3 regions of the Streptomyces sp. NPDC007929 genome follow, and region 3 is predicted to be linked to each of the others. Evidence: riboswitches for the same ligand, from Rfam matches in the RefSeq annotation. Region 3 holds a riboswitch; each other region holds the start of a gene.

The links. A riboswitch is a leader RNA that binds a small molecule or an ion and turns the genes downstream of it on or off. The one in region 3 is predicted to bind cyclic di-AMP.
Region 1: another riboswitch for cyclic di-AMP. It lies ahead of ACFZDE_RS11520 (NlpC/P60 family protein); the one in region 3 lies ahead of ACFZDE_RS17445 (peptidoglycan DD-metalloendopeptidase family protein).
Region 2: another riboswitch for cyclic di-AMP. It lies ahead of ACFZDE_RS00630 (NlpC/P60 family protein); the one in region 3 lies ahead of ACFZDE_RS17445 (peptidoglycan DD-metalloendopeptidase family protein).

What each region holds. Positions count from the first base shown of each region.
Region 1 covers NZ_JBIBKD010000003.1:402,855-408,517, reverse strand. Annotated here, with positions in the region: gene pcrA (DNA helicase PcrA) at 1-2,284, opposite strand, end outside; cyclic di-AMP (ydaO/yuaA leader) riboswitch at 2,600-2,773, shown strand; gene ACFZDE_RS11520 (NlpC/P60 family protein) at 2,781-3,971, shown strand; gene ACFZDE_RS11515 (hypothetical protein) at 4,050-4,991, shown strand; gene ACFZDE_RS11510 (hypothetical protein) at 4,969-5,322, opposite strand.
Region 2 covers NZ_JBIBKD010000001.1:117,401-123,063, forward strand. Annotated here, with positions in the region: gene bioB (biotin synthase BioB) at 1-34, opposite strand, end outside; gene ACFZDE_RS00610 (aminotransferase class I/II-fold pyridoxal phosphate-dependent enzyme) at 185-1,312, shown strand; gene ACFZDE_RS00615 (DUF397 domain-containing protein) at 1,364-1,594, opposite strand; gene ACFZDE_RS00620 (Scr1 family TA system antitoxin-like transcriptional regulator) at 1,604-2,464, opposite strand; gene ACFZDE_RS00625 (ATP-binding protein) at 2,678-3,136, shown strand; gene ACFZDE_RS00630 (NlpC/P60 family protein) at 3,503-3,976, opposite strand; cyclic di-AMP (ydaO/yuaA leader) riboswitch at 3,980-4,192, opposite strand; gene ACFZDE_RS00635 (hypothetical protein) at 4,541-4,732, opposite strand; gene ACFZDE_RS00640 (ABC transporter permease) at 4,830-5,663, opposite strand, start outside.
Region 3 covers NZ_JBIBKD010000005.1:16,936-22,598, reverse strand. Annotated here, with positions in the region: gene ribA (GTP cyclohydrolase II RibA) at 1-91, opposite strand, end outside; gene ACFZDE_RS17460 (MarR family transcriptional regulator) at 235-750, opposite strand; gene ACFZDE_RS17455 (dihydrofolate reductase family protein) at 872-2,002, shown strand; tRNA gene ACFZDE_RS17450 (tRNA-Met) at 2,101-2,174, shown strand; cyclic di-AMP (ydaO/yuaA leader) riboswitch at 2,498-2,654, shown strand; gene ACFZDE_RS17445 (peptidoglycan DD-metalloendopeptidase family protein) at 2,666-3,712, shown strand; gene ACFZDE_RS17440 (aldo/keto reductase) at 3,891-4,835, shown strand; gene ACFZDE_RS17435 (PrsW family glutamic-type intramembrane protease) at 4,957-5,663, opposite strand, start outside.

The DNA of each region.
Region 1 (5,663 bases), on a different contig from region 3:
ACGACAGCGAGGCCGCCACCGCCGAGACCGGCCCGGAGGCCGCGGGCGCGGTCGCTCCCGTCCGCTTCCACTCCACGTGGGCCGGCGGGATCTCCTCCAGGAACCGCGAGGGCGGGTTGTAGGAGGGCTGACCCCATGCGCTGCGCAGGGTGGACCGGGTCAGGTAGAGCCGCTCGCGCGCGCGGGTGATGCCGACGTAGGCCAGGCGCCGCTCCTCCTCCAGTTCCTTGGTCTGGCCGAGGGCGCGCATGTGCGGGAACACGCCGTCCTCCATGCCGGTGAGGAAGACGACCGGGAACTCCAGGCCCTTGGCGGTGTGCAGGGTCATCAGGGTGATGACGCCGTCGCCGTCCTCCTCGTCGGGGATCTGGTCGGAGTCGGCGACCAGCGCGACCTGTTCGAGGAAGTCGGACAGGGTGCCCTGCTCGTCCTCACCGCGCTCCTGTTCGAACTCCATGGCGACGGCAGCGAGTTCCTGGAGGTTCTCGATCCGGGTCTCGTCCTGCGGGTCGGTGGAGGCCTGGAGCTCGGCGAGGTAGCCGGTGCGCTCCAGGACGGCCTCCAGCACCGTGGCCGGTCCGGCGCCGGACTCGACGATGGTGCGGAGGTCCTCCATCAGCGTGTTGAACCTCTTGACGGCGTTGGTGGAGCGGGCGGCCATGCCGTACGCCTCGTCGACGCGCTTGAGCGCCTGCGGGAAGCTGATCTTCTCGCGCTGGGACAGGGCGTCGATCATCGCCTCGGCGCGGTCGCCGATGCCCCGCTTGGGGACGTTGAGGATCCGGCGCAGCGGCACCGAGTCCTCCGGGTTGGCGAGCACGCGCAGGTAGGCCAGGACGTCCCGGACCTCCTTGCGCTCGTAGAAGCGGACGCCACCGACGACCTTGTAGGGCAGGCCGACGCGGATGAAGATCTCTTCGAAGACACGGGACTGGGCGTTGGTGCGGTAGAAGACGGCGACGTCGCCGGCCTTCGCCTCGCCCGCGTCGGTGAGGCGGTCTATCTCGTCGGCGACGAACTGCGCCTCGTCGTGCTCGGTGTCGGCGACGTAGCCGGTGATCTGCGCGCCGGAGCCCGCGTTGGTCCACAGGTTCTTGGGGCGGCGGGACTCGTTGCGCTCGATGACGGCGTTGGCGGCGCTGAGGATGGTCTGCGTGGAGCGGTAGTTCTGCTCGAGCAGGATCGTGGTGGCGTCCGGGTAGTCCTCCTCGAACTGGAGGATGTTGCGGATGGTCGCGCCGCGGAAGGCGTAGATCGACTGGTCGGCGTCGCCCACCACGCACAGCTCGGCGGGCGGGACCTCGGCCTCGGGCGGCACGTCGACGGGGTGCTCCGAGGGGGTGCCGACCAGCTCGCGCACCAGGGCGTACTGGGCGTGGTTGGTGTCCTGGTACTCGTCGACCAGGACGTGCCGGAAGCGGCGGCGGTAGTGCTCGGCGACGTCCGGGAAGGCGCGCAGCAGATTGACCGTCGTCATGATCAGGTCGTCGAAGTCGAGGGCGTTGGCCTCGCGCAGCCGTGACTGGTACATGACGTAGGCCTGGGCGAGGGTCTTCTCGAAGCCGTCGGCGGCCTGGGCGGCGAAGTCCTCCTCGTCGATCAGCTCGTTCTTCAGGTTGCTGATCTTGGCGCTGAAGGACTTGGGCGGGAAGCGCTTGGGGTCGAGGTCCAGGTCGCGGCAGACCAGGGCCATCAGGCGCTTGGAGTCGGCGGCGTCGTAGATCGAGAAGGAGGAGGTGAAGCCGAGCTTCTTGCTCTCCCGGCGCAGGATGCGCACGCACGCGCTGTGGAACGTCATGACCCACATGGCGTTGGCGCGCGGGCCGACGAGCTGCTCGACGCGCTCCTTCATCTCGCCGGCGGCCTTGTTGGTGAAGGTGATCGCGAGGATCTGGCCCGGGTGCACGTCCCGCTCGGCGAGCAGGTGCGCGATGCGGTGGGTGAGCACACGGGTCTTGCCGGACCCGGCTCCGGCCACGATGAGCAGCGGGGAGCCGGAGTGGACGACGGCGGCGCGCTGGTTGTCGTTCAGCCCTTCCAGCAGCGCGGCGGAGTCGATCACCGGGCGGGGGGCGCCGTCGCGGTAGTAGCCTCCCCCACTCTCGGCTCCGCTCGAGCGGGGGGACCCCCATCGGTCCGGGGGCGCGTCGAACTTCCCGCCGAACAGATCGTCCGGAACCGGCTCCGGTACGTGATCGTCCTCGGGTGGCGGCGGGGGCTCGTCGGCCGGGCCCCGCTGGGCCTGGAGGCTCGCCAGGAAGTTGTCGTCAAAGAGGCTGCTCATCGCTCTCCGAGTCTAGGGCGCCCCACTGACAGCCCGCCGCCGCCCCGAGAACATCGGGCCGCGCCGGGCCCCTGACGGGCCGGACCGGCGGCGCATTGTCGCCCTCCATGACCGTGCGATCACGCCCTGCCACACCCCCCTCAATTGCGGACGACTCACAACCAATCGCCCTCGATCGCTCACTCTCGGCGACGCTCATGAGTAAGGTCACGAAAATGTATCGGGCATATCACCCATCAACCTTCACAGGGGCCACACGAGTTGGCTACGGTGCGACCAGGCCGCATGACCCCCACCGGCGAACGTCGCCGGGCCGCGCGGCCTCCGCCGAGTCCGGCACGCCGCAGCGGCAGCCGGAGCCGGGGACCCAACCGTGAACCTGGGGTGAATCGGCCCGACTCCCTGTCCGGAGACGGCCGTAGGGCAAACCTTCCGAACCACCCGCCCGAACCCGACAGCTAACTCGGTAGGCGGAACGTGGAAGGAGTCGCCTCCCTTGGCGTCGCACCGCAAGTCGCGTCCTACGGGCACGCGCGTGGCAGGCATACGGACCCCCGCCCTCGCGACGGCGGCTCTCACCTCCGTGGCCCTGCTGTCCCAGTCGGCCAACGCCGCCCCCGCGGCCGACGACAAGCCCAGCCTGGAGGAAGTCGAGAAGAAGGTCGACGACCTGTACCGCCAGGCCGAGTCGGCGACCGACAAGTACAACGCGGCCAAGGAGAAGACCGCGAAGCAGCGCAAGCGCGTCGACACCCTCCTCGACGACGTCGCCCAGCGCACCCAGAAGCTCAACGAGGCGCGCGAGGAGCTGGGTTCCTTCGCCTCCGCCCAGTACCGCACCGGCGCCGCCGCCCCGGACACCGCGACGTTCCTGCTCGCGGACACCCCTCAGGACTACTTCGACCAGACCCAGCTGATGGACCGGATGACCGGCCGTCAGAAGGACGCGGTCGACGACTACGTCACGCAGCAGTCCGAGACGATGAAGAAGCGCCGGGAGGCCACCGAGAGCCTCCAGACGCTCACCGAATCGCAGGACGGCCTGAAGACCGCCAAGGCCACCGTCCAGCGCAAGCTCGCCGACGCACGCGAGCTGATGTCGAAGCTGACCGCCGAGGAGAAGGCCCGGCTCGCGGCGATCGAGAAGGAGAAGCGGGCGGAGGCCGCCCGCAAGGCCGACGAGCTGGCCCGGGAGCAGGCCGCGCGGCAGAAGGCCCAGGAAGAGGCGGCACAGCGGCAGGACAGCGGGTCCTCCTCCTCGGGGACGGGTTCGGGCTCGTCGGATTCCGGCTCGTCCTCTTCCACGGCACCGGCCGACTCCTCGTACGCCACCAAGGCCGAGAAGGCGCTCGCCTTCGCCCGCGCCCAGATCGGCAAGCCGTATGTGTGGGGCGCGGTCGGACCCGGCTCCTACGACTGCTCCGGCCTCACCCAGGCCGCCTGGAAGGCCGCGGGCGTCACCCTGCCGCGCACCACCTACGACCAGGTGAACGCCGGCACCACGGTCCCGCTCTCCCAGGCCCAGCCGGGCGACCTGGTGTTCTTCTACGACGACGTCACCCACGTCGGGATCTACATCGGCAACGGCATGATGATCCACGCCCCGAAGCCCGGCACGTACGTGCGCGAGGAGTCGATCTACTACGACGGCGAGTCCGCGATCCACAGCGTGGTGCGCCCGGCCTGAGCAGTCCCGGCACGTTTTTGAGGGGCACGCGCGCGTGCCCCTCTCCCAACCCGGGTGGCGCTCTCTAGCATCGGCGTTATGCCCGGTCCCTCCCCGTTTGCCACCTGGTGGTCGACGTATGCGCTGGCGACCGGCATCGTGTCGGTCGGTCTCGACTCGGCGGGGCACGCGGCCCTGGCCCGCATCGCCCTGGGCCTGGCCTGCGCGAGCTGGCTGGTGGCGGTCGCGGGCCTCGCCCAGCGGCGGCGCGGCGTGTGGCAGGCGGAGACGCCGGCCGCGCTCACCACCGTGGCGGCGACCGCCGTCCTCGGCACCGGCTTCTCCGCGGCCGGCCGGCAGCCCGTCGCCGAGGCTCTGCTGGCCCTCGCCATGGTGCTCTGGGCGGTGCTGCTCGCCGCGGAGGCCCAGGGGCGGCGCGGCACGGTGTTCCTGCGCTGTGTGGCGACGGAGGGCCTCGCCGTGCTCGGCGCGACGCTCGCCGCCGCGGATGCGGTGGCCTGGCTCGCCCACGCGGCCCTGGTGCTCTTCTGGCTGGGCCTCGCCCTCTACTGCTTCGCCCTGTTCCGCTTCCAGCCCCGGCAGGTGGAGGAGGGGCGCGGAGACCACTGGCTCGCGGCAGGCGCCCTCGCCCTCTCCTCGATGGCCGGGGCGAGACTCCTCAGCGCCGACAGTTCCCGCCTGTACCTGTGGAACGAGGAGAACACCAGCGCCCTGCGCACGACGACCGTCACGCTGCTCGTGCTCGCGCTGATCGCCTGCGTCGCCCTGCTGCTGGCCGAACTGTTCTGGCCCCGGCACCACTACGACGTGCGGCGCTGGGCGACCGTGTTCGCCGCGGTGGTGACGGCGGCGGCCACCCTGGCGGTCGCCGCCGCGTTCGACGCCGCCTGGCTCGACGCCGGCGGGGAGGTGCTGCTGTGGATCGCGGTGGCCGCCTGGCTCGGGTGCACCGCCTGGGCCCTCGCGGCCGCCCGGACCGGCGCCCGGAGCTCCCGGGTCAGGTCCAGAGCACGGCGATGAAGATGTTCGCCGTGGTCAGCAGACCCACCAGGCCGAAGAGGCCCTTGTCCACCTTCTCTTCGTCCCGCTTCACGTAGACCAGGCCGAGGATCACGATCAGCAGGGCCAGCTTGATGCCGATCTTGACGTTGTTCACGGACTGGTCGTCCGCCTGGTTGAGGCCGACCAGGATCACCCCGGTGACCAGCATCGTGAACGCGCCGTGCAGCATCGCGGGGGTGAAACGGGCGGTACCCTCACCCATCGACTTCATCTGGGTGAGGAAGCCGCCCAGAAGCGAGGCGATACCGATGATGTGGAGGCCGACGAAGAGGTGGATGAGTACGTCCATGAGGCCGGAGCCTAATGAGGGCCTCAGGGGCGTCCGACACCGGGCCACTGATGCATAAATGCGCCCCATAGCACCCGATCACGGTCACTTGCTCAGAATCCGGCACATCGGTCATCACGCTGAGTGAAGTAGACGGGGTCACGGTCGCATACGGTCACCACCGGTCCTCTCACGTCACTTCCGCACACCAGCCCCCGGCCCGGCACGGCGCCGCTTAGCGTCCTCCACCAGGTGCCCGGCTCCCCACCGCCGCCCGGGCCAGGGGCGGCAGTCGGACACCACCGCCGAAAAGTCCGGCGGCGATCCGCTCCCCCTGTGCGGGCCGTCGCCGGATGCGCAGG
Region 2 (5,663 bases), on a different contig from region 3:
GCCCCTTGTCCACCAGCGTGTTCAGCAGGTCCATGGAAGCCGATCCTGTCCTAAGGAGGTGCCCGGGGCAAAGGAGACTTCGTACAACAGAGTCGCTTCGAGGTGTGGGTATTGCCACACAGTGACCTGCTGGTGGTCCCGCTAGTGTCTGTGCACTGCCTACAAATTCCCCGGAGGACCACCCATGGCGTTCGGCTGGATCGACGAGCAGGCGGAGCTGCGCGCCCGCGCCGGACTCGTACGGACTCTGCGCCCCCGTCCGGCCGAATCGCCGCTGTTGGACCTGGCGAGCAACGACTACCTCGGGCTGGCCCGCCACCCCGAGGTCACCGAGGGCGCGGCCCGGGCCGCGCGGACCTGGGGCGGCGGCGCCACCGGCTCCCGGCTCGTCACCGGAACGACCGAACTGCACGGCGAACTCGAACGGGAACTGGCCGATTTCTGCGGTTTCGAGGCGGCTCTGGTCTTCTCCTCCGGCTACGCCGCCAACCTCGCGGCGGTCACCGCGCTGGCCCCGCACGGCTCCCTGATCGTCTCCGACGCGGGCAACCACGCCTCGCTCATCGACGGCTGCCGACTCGCCCGCGGTACCACCCAGGTCGTGGCGCACGCCGAGCCGGACGCCGCGCGCAAAGCGCTGGCCGGCCACGAGGGCACCGCCATCGCGGTGTCCGACACGGTCTTCTCGGTCGACGGCGACGCGGCCCCCCTCGCCGGCCTGGCCGAGGCCTGCCGGGAGCACGGCGCGGGGCTGGTCGTCGACGACGCCCACGGGCTGGGCGTGCTCGGCGACGGCGGTCGCGGCGCCCCGCAGGCGGTGGGGCTCGCGGGCGCGGACGACGTCGTCGCGACGGTCACGCTGTCCAAGTCGCTCGGCAGCCAGGGTGGAGCCGTCCTCGGCCCGGCCCGGGTGGTCGAGCACCTGGTCAACGCGGCCCGGACGTTCATCTTCGACACCGGACTTGCCCCCGCGGCGGCGGGTGCGGCCCTCGCGGCCCTGCGGTTGCTGCGCCGCGAGCCGGAGCGGGCGGCACGGGCCCGGGCGGTGGCGGGCGAACTGCACGCACGCCTGACCGCCGCGGGTCTGGAAGCGGTGCGTCCGGACGCCGCGGTGGTCTCGGTGCGGGCGCCCTCTCCCGAGGACGCCGTGCGCTGGGCGGCGCGGTGCCGCGCGGCGGGCCTGGCCGTGGGGTGCTTCCGGCCCCCTTCCGTGCCGGACGGCATCTCACGGCTCAGGCTGACCGCACGCGCGGACCTGACCGCTCAGCAGATCGAACGCGCTGTACGGCTGATCGGCGAGACGCGGCCATGAGTCGGCGTGACACGGCCGTGCGTCGCACGATGACGGACTGATCAGAAACGGTCAGATGTGGTCGACCGCGGCCATGAACCCCGCCCAGCTCTCCGGGGAGAAGAGCAGTGCGGGTCCGGCCGGGTCCTTGGAGTCGCGCACGGCGAGCAGTCCGGCCCAGGGCGGGGTATCCGGACGCGCGGTCTCGACGCAGTTGTTCGCGCCGGTGCTGTAGCTGCTGCGCAGCCACCGCACACCGTGCAGTTCGATGCTTGAGGGGACATGACGAGGCAGTGCACGCATGGTGCCTCCTTACGCGCCGGCGGCTGTCCCGGCGATGAAATCCAACGAGTCCTCGGGCGAAAGGGCGTGGATCTGAAGGGCGTTGAAGGCCTCCGTGTAGGCCTGGAGGTCTTCTTTCCGTTCGAGGTAGAGGCTACTCGTCAAGTGGTCGAGAACAACCACATCCAGATCAGAAGTGCTCGAAAATGAGAAGATTACGAAAGGGCCGGTGACACCGATGTGCGCCCCGGCGGCGAACGGCAGTACTTGCAGACGCACCTGGGGCAGCCGGGCGGCCTCGACCAGTCGTTCCAGCTGACGGGCCATGACCCCGGGTCCGCCCACCTCGCGCCGCAGCACCGCCTCGTCCAGGACGGCACTGAGCTTCAGCGGGGGATCCTCGCGCAGCACGACCTGCCTGGCCAACCGGACCTCGACCAACGTGTCTAGCCGGTCCTCCGGCAGTCCCTCCACCGCGGCCCTGGTCACCGCACGCGCGTACTCGGGTGTCTGGAGCAGGCCCGGGACGACGGTGGTCTCCAGCGTGCGCATCGCGCCGGCCTGCGACTCCAGGCTGATGAAGTCCCGGTACGTCGGCGGCAGTACGCCGCGGTAGGCGTGCCACCAGTGGTGTCGGCCGTCGCTGTCGTCGGACCCCGCCAACACCATGAGCAGTTCGCGGAGTTGGGAGTCCGTCACACCGTAGGCGTCGAGAAGTAACCGCACATCGGCCGGTTTCACCCCGCTCGTGCCCGTCTCGATCCGACTGACCTTGGACTGGTGCCAGCCCACCAGCCGGGCCGCCTCACCGCTCGTGAGCCCCGCAGAGGTGCGCAGCGCACGCAGTTCGGCGCCCAGTTTCCGGCGGCGCACCGCGGGACCGTGCTGCATGGGCTCCTCCTTACTCCTTCCGAGCCACCCAAATACGGTCTCGCGTCGCAGAGTTCACCGCTTTGAGCGACAGATATATGCATATCTTGGTGGATCGCCGTCCTTCGGGGGTGTTCTGGTGGCAGTCTGGCGACGAAGCACCAGTCCGGGACCGTACTCGAACCATCCGCTCCGTGTCGGGCTGTGGTCCCGTGGGAAAGGGACGAGGTCGCCATGGCAGACCATCTGGAAGCATCCGTCACTCTGCCGAGCGATCCAGCCTCGGTCTCCGCAGCGCGTGCCTATGTGGTGGGCACGCTGGCGGAGTGGGGCCTGGCGGCGGACACGGAGGTGTCCGACACCGTCCGGCTCATCATCTCCGAGCTCGCCACCAACGCCGTCCAGCACACCTTCGGTCAGTCGCCCACGTTCACCGTGGACATCGCACTCGACCGTGACGAGCGCCTGCGCATCGGTGTCACGGACAGTCATCCGCGCTTTCCCAGACGCCTGCCGGCCGCAGTCCAGCAGGACAACGGCCGGGGTCTGGTCATCATCCGCTGGCTGACCGCGGAATGCGGCGGCCGGCTCCGAATCCGCCCCACGCGCGAGGGCGGCAAGACCATCTCGATCGAACTCCCCTGGGCGGTCCCGGTCCAGCCGGTCACGACCGCGGTACAGCAGGAGCCCTAGTCACCACAACGGCATGTTCAGCGGGTGCCGCCCGCCCCCCGGGCCCCGCGCGACCCGCATCCGGGCCACGCCTCACGGCTCCGGGTCACCTGCCGAGGCTCCGGGTCACCCCGCCAAGGCTCCGGGTCACCCTGCCACGGTTCCCAACCACCCCTCACGGCTCTGGGCCGTCCCCGCCCGGCCATCACGCCCGCTCCGCGCCTCACGGCCCGTTGGAGCCCTCGCGGCCGTCGCAGACGCCACCTCGGCGCTCTCCTCGGTGCTTTCCGCCTCCCTGCGCAACCCCGCCCGCCGCACGAGCCGCGGGAGCAGCCCACGCCTCGGCGTGCGGCGGCGCGTCCAGGGCGCCGCCGCACGCCGGGCGGATCACTTCACGCGTCCGTACCAGACACTCTTGGTCCAGATCTTCTGCAGTCGCACCACGTCCCCGCTCTTCGGGGAGTGCCAGAGCTTGTTCTTACCCGCGTAGATACCGACGTGGTACACGTTGCTGCCCGAGTGGAAGAACACCAGGTCCCCCGCCTTGCGGCTCTTGGCGGAGATGTGGCGCGTCTTGTTGTACTGCTGGGCAGCCGTGCGAGGGAGCTTCTTGCCGGCCTTCTTGAACGAGTAGAGCGTGAGCCCGGAGCAGTCGAACCGGTGCGGACCGGTGGCCCCGTACCTGTAGGGCGAACCCTTCTTGGAGGCCGCGACCTGCAGTGCCTTGGTCGCCGGTGTGGCCGCCGCCGCCTCGGATGCGAATCCGGGCGCCACGATGGAGCCGCCCACCGCGGCGATGGTGAGCGCCGAGGCCGTGCCGGCCCGGGCCATGAGCGACGGGACACGATTGAGCGCAGTCATGCGCAACCCTTCGTCAGCCGCCTGTGAAGGATGACCTGTCGGATTCGGGCTGACAAAGTTGCCCGGCCGCTGACGCGGCTTCACCCCAAGGGCTGCTCGGGTCCGGTCATGGCGTGACCGTCCCGGCGACCCGTCGTGCTCGGGTCCTCCACTCCTGCCGATCCACTCCTGTCGACCGGTCATCCGGGCGGCGGCAGGACTCGGCGTCCGCCCGGATCGCCCCGCCACAGCGGCGGGGGCTTGTCGTCAGTCAGGGATCTTGGCTCATGCGTGTCCGGATTTCCCAACGGAACCGGGGATTTGTGTTGTTACTCACCACTCACCCGTTCGGGTGGACACGTGTGCGTTCGAGCCACGGTTCACGGGTTCGCGGAGCTCCGGACCAGGGATGGAATGCCCCATTCCGTCCTCGGGCTACGCGCGTTGCGCAACCGGAGCGGCCCTTAAATTCGTCTCCCGCCTACTCCGAACAGGGGTACGTCATTTGGTCCGTTTCAACTCAGCTCCGGACGCGTCGGCGGCGGGCGGTGCGGCGGCGCGTGCGCCGGGACCGACGGTTTCGCGTCAACTGACGGACTCCGGGGGCAGGGTGAGCCGGGCCGTGCGCCGCTCGCCGTCCAGCACTCGCAGAGCCCGACCACGGTGGCGGCGTGCAGTTCCGTCTCGCCCCGACGGTCCTGGGATCTTGTCCCGGTCGATGTCCGTGCTCACCTGCTCGCGGGTGTGGCCCGTGTGCGGCGCGAGCATCTCCTCCATCCGACTCCGGGTGAGTGGCAACTCGTAGGCGTGGATGGCCAGATCACTGGCCTGCCCCGGACCGGCTCGGTCAACGCGGGCGGGTAGGGCGTGCCGGTCAGGCCACTGACGAGAGCTCCCGCTGGTCGGTCGCGGGCGCGGTACCCGCCTTTCGGGCCCGCAGCGAGTTGCCGAGCAGGACCGCACCCAGACCCAGAGCCGCCCACCAGACCAGGGTCAGGGCGGGCCCGGTCGCCGCCGCGCCGTCGAAGTACGACACCGAGCGCAGCAGCGTCGTCCCCGCGCCCGGCGGAAGCCACTGGCCGATCGCACCGGCCGGCTCCGGCAGCATCTGCGGCGCCGAGGTCGCGCCGGAGAACGGGTTGCCGATCAGCATCACCACGGCGGCCCCGAGGCCCGTACCGGCGGGCCCGATCAGGGCGGCGAGTCCGGCGACGGCACCTGCGACGGCCAGGGTCGCCAGGCCGAGCACCGACGCCTCCGCCCACCAGTCACCGCCGAGCGCCCCGAGCCAGCTGTGCGCGATCGCGGCCGCGATCACACCCACCAGTGCGGACGCTCCGAGCAGTGCGATCACGGCCCGGGAACCGCGCAGCCCCAGCAGGGTGACCACCGCGCCCGCCGCGATACCCGCCAGGGCGAGCGGCAGGGAGGCGGCGTTCAGCACCGCGCCGCGTGGATCACTGGACGGGGTGGACACGACGTCGACCGTCTTGATCCGGGTCCCCTGGGCGTCGGCCTGCTGGGCCACGGCCTGCTGGAGCAACTGCGCGACCACCGGACTGGCGGCGGAAGCGGTGAGCAGTTCCGGCCCCTGCGGGGTGACCACGACCGCGCCGTACACGCTCCGGTCCTCGATGGCGTCCCGGGCGGCGGCCTCGTCGGCGTAGCGGTGGATCTCGAACGCGCCCTCGTGCCGCTCCAGTTGCCG
Region 3 (5,663 bases):
GCTCGGCGTCGGCCTCGTAGCCGTCGTGGAAGCGCAGCGGGACCCGGACGCGGGAGCGCGGGGTGGCGATGACGGCGGGGGTGTCGGGCATGCGGGGCCTCCGGGTTCCGTTCCTGTTCGGCTGCACAGTCGTTCTTGCTTCAGATTTGAAGCAGGTCCATGATCGGAACCCTACTCGTGCTTTAAATTTGAAGCAATGGGAGGTGGTGGGAATGTGGCTCTGTGTGATGCGCGTCACGAACAGGCCGAAGACGACCTCCGCCGCCACGGCACGTCGTCCGCCGCAGGCCGCGCGCCGTCCTCCTGGAGTCCCTGCGCGATCGCCGTGGAGATCTCCTCCAGCTGCCCCACCTGCTCCTCGCTGAGCCGGTCGAACAGGAAGCCCCGCACGGTCTCGACGTGCCCGGGTGCCGCCCGCTCCAGCACGGCGAATCCCTCCTCCGTCAGCGCCGCGACACTGCCCCGCTTGTCCTGGGGGCAGGCCTCGCGCCGCAGCATCCCGTCCTTCTCCAGTCGCGTGACCGCGTACGTCAGCCGGCTGCGCGTGATCTTCAGCCGCTCGGCGAGATCGGTCATGCGCAGCCGCTGTTCCGGGGACTCCGACAGGACGGACAGGATGGAGTAGTACAGGTGCGGCATGCCGGCGTCCTGCTGGAGTTGCCGGTCGATCGCGTCCTCCAGGAGGAGCGAGGCGGCGATGTAGGCGCGCCAGGCGCGCTGCTCATCGGGGCTGAGCCAGCGAGTCGTCATGTCGCCAGTGTAGGTTTGTTTCAAACTTGAACCAAGCCCGTCCCGCCGCCGCCACTCCGTCCCGCCGCTCCTCTCCTTCTCGACACTCCTTCCCGCCGTCCCGACCAGCCGCGGAGCACCGATGCCCCACCCGTACGTCCTGCTGTCCGCCGCCGTCTCCCTGGACGGCTACCTGGACGACACCGGCCCCGACCGGCTGCTGCTGTCCAGCCCGGCCGACTTCGACCGGGTCGACGAGGTCCGGGCCGGCGTCGACGCCATCCTGATCGGCGCCGGCACCATCCGCGCCGACAATCCCCGGCTGCTGGTGAACTCGGAGCGGCGGCGGGCCGCCCGCATGGCCGCGGGCAAGCCCGAGTACCCCCTCAAGGTCACCGTCAGCGGCTCCGGAGACCTCGAACCGGACGCCCGCTTCTGGCACACCGGCGGCGAGAAGGTCCTCTACACCACCGACCGGGGCGCCGAGCGTGCCCGCACCCTCGGCCTGGCCACCGACGTCGTCCCGCTCGGCGCCGACCTCGACTGGCGGCGGCTGCTCACGCACCTGCACGACGTCCGGGGCGTGGAGCGGCTCATGGTCGAGGGCGGCGGCCTGATCCACACCCAGCTCCTCACCCAGGGCCTCGCCGACGAACTCCAGCTGGTCCTCGCCCCGCTCTTCGTGGGCGACCCCCGGGCTCCCCGCCTCTTCGGCCCCGGCGGCTACCAGGGCGGCCGGCTCCGGCTGCTGGAGTCACGGCGGATCGAGGACGTCGTGCTGATGCGCTACGAGCCGACCGCCCCGGGCACCGGCCCCCTCCCCGTCGCCGCCGACCACCACTGGCTGGCCCTCGCCTGCGAACTGGCCTCGCAGTGCCCGCCGTCGGACACGGCGTTCAGCGTCGGCGCGGTCGTGGTCGCCGACGACGGTACGGAACTGGCCCGCGGCCACTCCCGCGAGGCGGGCGACCCGGTCGTGCACGCCGAGGAGGCGGCCCTGGCCAAGCTCGACCCGGCCGACCCGCGCCTGCCCGGCGCGACGGTGTACAGCAGCCTGGAGCCGTGCGCCCGCCGCGCCTCGCGCCCCGCCCCCTGCGCCCGGCTGATCGTCGACGCGGGCGTACGGCGGGTCGTCACGGCCTGGCGCGAGCCGGACACCTTCGTGACGGACGCCGACGGCAGCGGCCTCCTCGCGGCCCGGGGGGTGGAGGTCGTCGTCCTCCTGGAACACGAGGAGCGGGCCAAGGCCCCGAACCGTCATCTGGTGGGCTGAGTGCTGGCGGGGGGTGGGTGTGTGACCGGGGCGATCGGGGGCCGGGCGGTGGTGTGCGCGAGTGGTCCCGCGGATGGCGTACACTAGTGACACAACGACGCGGGGTGGAGCAGCTCGGTAGCTCGCTGGGCTCATAACCCAGAGGTCGCAGGTTCAAATCCTGTCCCCGCTACTGAAGGCCGAGGGCCGGAATCCGAAAGGGTTCCGGCCCTCGGTGCTTTTCATCGGCCTTCATCTCGGGGGCCTTCCTGATGCTTGCCCGTGGAGCGCTACGGTCGGTGAGCGAACCGTGCCGTTCCGCATAACAACTGACACACCGTCAAAACCCGTCAGTCACTTGCGGTGCGGTCAACTCGCCCGATTTGGGCCAGTCATGGCAGGTAAGTCCGCGCGAAAAAGGTTAATGATCAAGCGGAACCGCTGGAATACCCCTCGCGCCTCCATTAACGTTCGATAACGCAGCGCGGTCGTCCCAGCCGTCACAGAAGGCGGCTCCGTGCGCACGCGCCGAATCCCGAAAGGGAACCGGGGAACCACCACTTGGGGTGAATCGGGCGGATACCACCGTGGAAGCACGGCAGGTATACGCGCGTAGGAGACCTTCCTGCTCCGAACCCGTCAGCTAACCCGGTAGGCGAGAAGGAAGGAAAGGAGTACGCCCACGTGGCGTCCAACCGGCCTGCCCCCGCGGCCCCGTATGCGCCGAAGCGCGAGACCGACACCTTCGGCTTCGGCGGTCAGCGCACCGACGAGGGCCCGTTCCAGGAGTGGAACCCCACCGAGGAGTCCATCCGTCCCGTCCGTGGCCGGCACCGCGTCACCAAGCAGCGCGGCGGAGGTCTCGCCCGCAGCTCCACCGTCCTGGGCGTCGGCGTCATAGCCGCCGTGGGCGCCGGCGGCATGGCCAGTGCCCAGACCGGCAAGCCCCCGGTGTCCATCTCCGTGCCGGACCTGCCCTCGGTGGGTTCCCTCATCTCGGACGACGACACCCCCGAAGGTTCCGCCACCCCGCTCAGCAGCCTCGGCACCACCACCGCGGACACCGCGGAGGGCACGTCCGGCGCCCGCGCCCGCGCCGGCGCCGGTGACGCGCTGCGCGCCCGGATCATGGCGCAGGTCGAGCACCAGCAGGAGCAGATCGAGACCAAGGCAGCCGAGGACGCCGCTGCCGCCGCCGAGAAGGCGGCCGAGGAAGCCGTCGCCAAGGCGGAGAAGGAAGCCAAGGCCAAGGCCGCCGAGGCCAAAGAGAAGGCGGAGGAGGAGGCCAGGAAGAAGGCCGAGGCCGAGCGTCTCGCCGCCCTGGCCAAGCAGTTCACGCTGCCGACCTCCTCGTACACCATCACCTCCAGCTTCGGCCAGGCCGGCGCCTACTGGTCCTCCGGCTACCACACGGGCCTGGACTTCGCCGCCCCCACGGGCACGCCGATCAAGGCCGTGCACAGCGGCACCATCACCGAGGCGGGCTGGAACGGCTCCTACGGCTACAAGACCGTCCTCACCCTCGATGACGGCACCGAGATCTGGTACGCGCACCAGTCCTCCATCGGCGTCAGCGTCGGCCAGAAGGTCAGCACCGGCGACGTCATCGGACGCGTGGGTGCAACGGGCAACGTCACCGGGGCGCACCTGCACCTCGAGGTCCACTCCGGTGGGTCCGCCAGTGGCATCGACCCGATGGCGTGGCTGCGGGGCAAGGGGCTGAACCCGTAAGCGGAACCACTGTGTTGAAGCATCGGCGGCCCTGACTACGTCTCCTCGACGTCAGGGCCGTCGGCTTTGTGGTGGGGGGCGTGGGGCGTGGGGCCGTGGGGCGTGGGGGCCCTGGGTTTACGGGGGTTTTGCGTTCGTTGTGGAATGGGGCGCTCCCGTACGGTCGTTGACACCGAGCATGACGTCTCTTCGCAAGCTCGGCACTTCCGACCTCGAGGTCTTCCCCCTCGCCCTCGGCGGCAACGTCTTCGGCTGGACCGCCGACCAGGAGCAGTCGTTCGCCGTCCTCGACGCCTACACCGCCGCCGGTGGCAACTTCGTCGACACCGCCGATGTCTACTCGGCCTGGGTCGACGGCAATCGGGGCGGTGAGTCCGAGACCATCCTGGGCGCCTGGCTCGACGCGCGCGGCAACCGCTCCGACGTCGTCGTCGCCACGAAGGTCAGCCAGCACCCCGACTTCCGGGGCCTGTCCGCCGCCACCATCAAGGCCGCCGCCGACGCCTCACTGCGGCGGCTGCGCACCGACTACATCGACCTGTACTACACGCACTTCGACCAGCCCGACGTGCCCGTCGAGGAGATCATCGGCGCGCTCGACGAACTCGTGAAGGCCGGCAAGGTGCGGCACATCGCCGCCTCCAACATCTCCGCCGAACGGCTGCGGGCGTCCCTGGCGTTCTCCGACCGCGAGGGCCTCGCCCGGTACGTCGCCCTCCAGCCGCACTACAACCTCGTCTCCCGTGACACGTACGAGGGCGAGCTCCAGGACCTCGCCGAGCGGGCCGGACTCGCGGCCGTTCCGTACTACGCGCTCGCGGCTGGTTTCCTCACGGGGAAGTACCGGCCCGGTACGGAGGTCGAGAGCGCGCGGGCGGGCGGTGCCGCCAAGCATCTGGAGACCGAACGGGGGCGGCGGGTCCTCGACGCCCTCGACAAGGTCGCCGCCGCGCACGGCGTTCCTGTCGCCACCGTGGCTCTCGCCTGGCTCGCCGCCCGGCCGACCGTGGCGGCGCCGATCGCTTCCGCGCGGACGGTGGAACAGCTGCCCGCCCTGCTCGGTGTCGGGGAGCTGACGCTCTCGGAGACGGAGGTGGACGCGCTTACGGCGGCCTCGGCTTGAGCGGGGACCGCGCTCGGGTGCGGGGTGGCCTGGGGCCTGGGGCCTGGGGCCGGGGAGGGCTGGGCGGTCGCGGTGGCCTGGTGGCGGTGGGGGGTTTGAGGGGTTTGAGGGGTTTGCGGGGTCAGAGGCGGTACGGGTTGTACGCGGGGTACGGGGTGTAGCCGTACGCCGCGTACGGGGTGTACGCGGGGTACGGCGCCCGCTGGTGGCCGTAGCCGTACACCCCGTACACCGGCCAGGGTGGGACCGTCACCGGGACCGGAGGCGCGGTGACCCGGGCCGCGTGGTCCAGCGCCGGGCGGGCCACCTCCCGGCGCCGCCACAGCTCGCCCAGCAGGTCCCGCTCCCGTACGGCGAAGTCGGCCCCGGGGTTGCCCCGCCCGGCCCGGTGCCGCAGGAACGCCAGGGACGTCGCGTACGCCTCGTACCGGGCCACCTCCCGGGCCACCTCCCGGGCCGCCGCCCGGCCCGCGTGGCGGCGGGCGTACTGCCGGGCGATCCGGCGGGCCCGCATCGAGCCGAGCGCGTACGGCTCCGCCGGGGTCAGCCAGCCGGCCGCGGCGTAGGCCGGCAGCTCCGCCCGTACGGTCCTCAGCTCCCGCTGCCGCGTCCAGATCACCAGCCACGTCAGCAGCCCGAAAATGGGCACCATGAACGCGGCGTAGACCGCGAAGAAGCCGTACTCGCCGAAGGCCGACGAGCCGTTCCACATCGCGTGCATCCCCATCGCCAGCAGCAGCCCGCCGAGCGGGAACGCGACGCGGCGCAGCGGCCCGCGGTGCGCCGCGAGGGCGGCGATGCCGAAGCCGATGCCGGTGAGGACCGTGA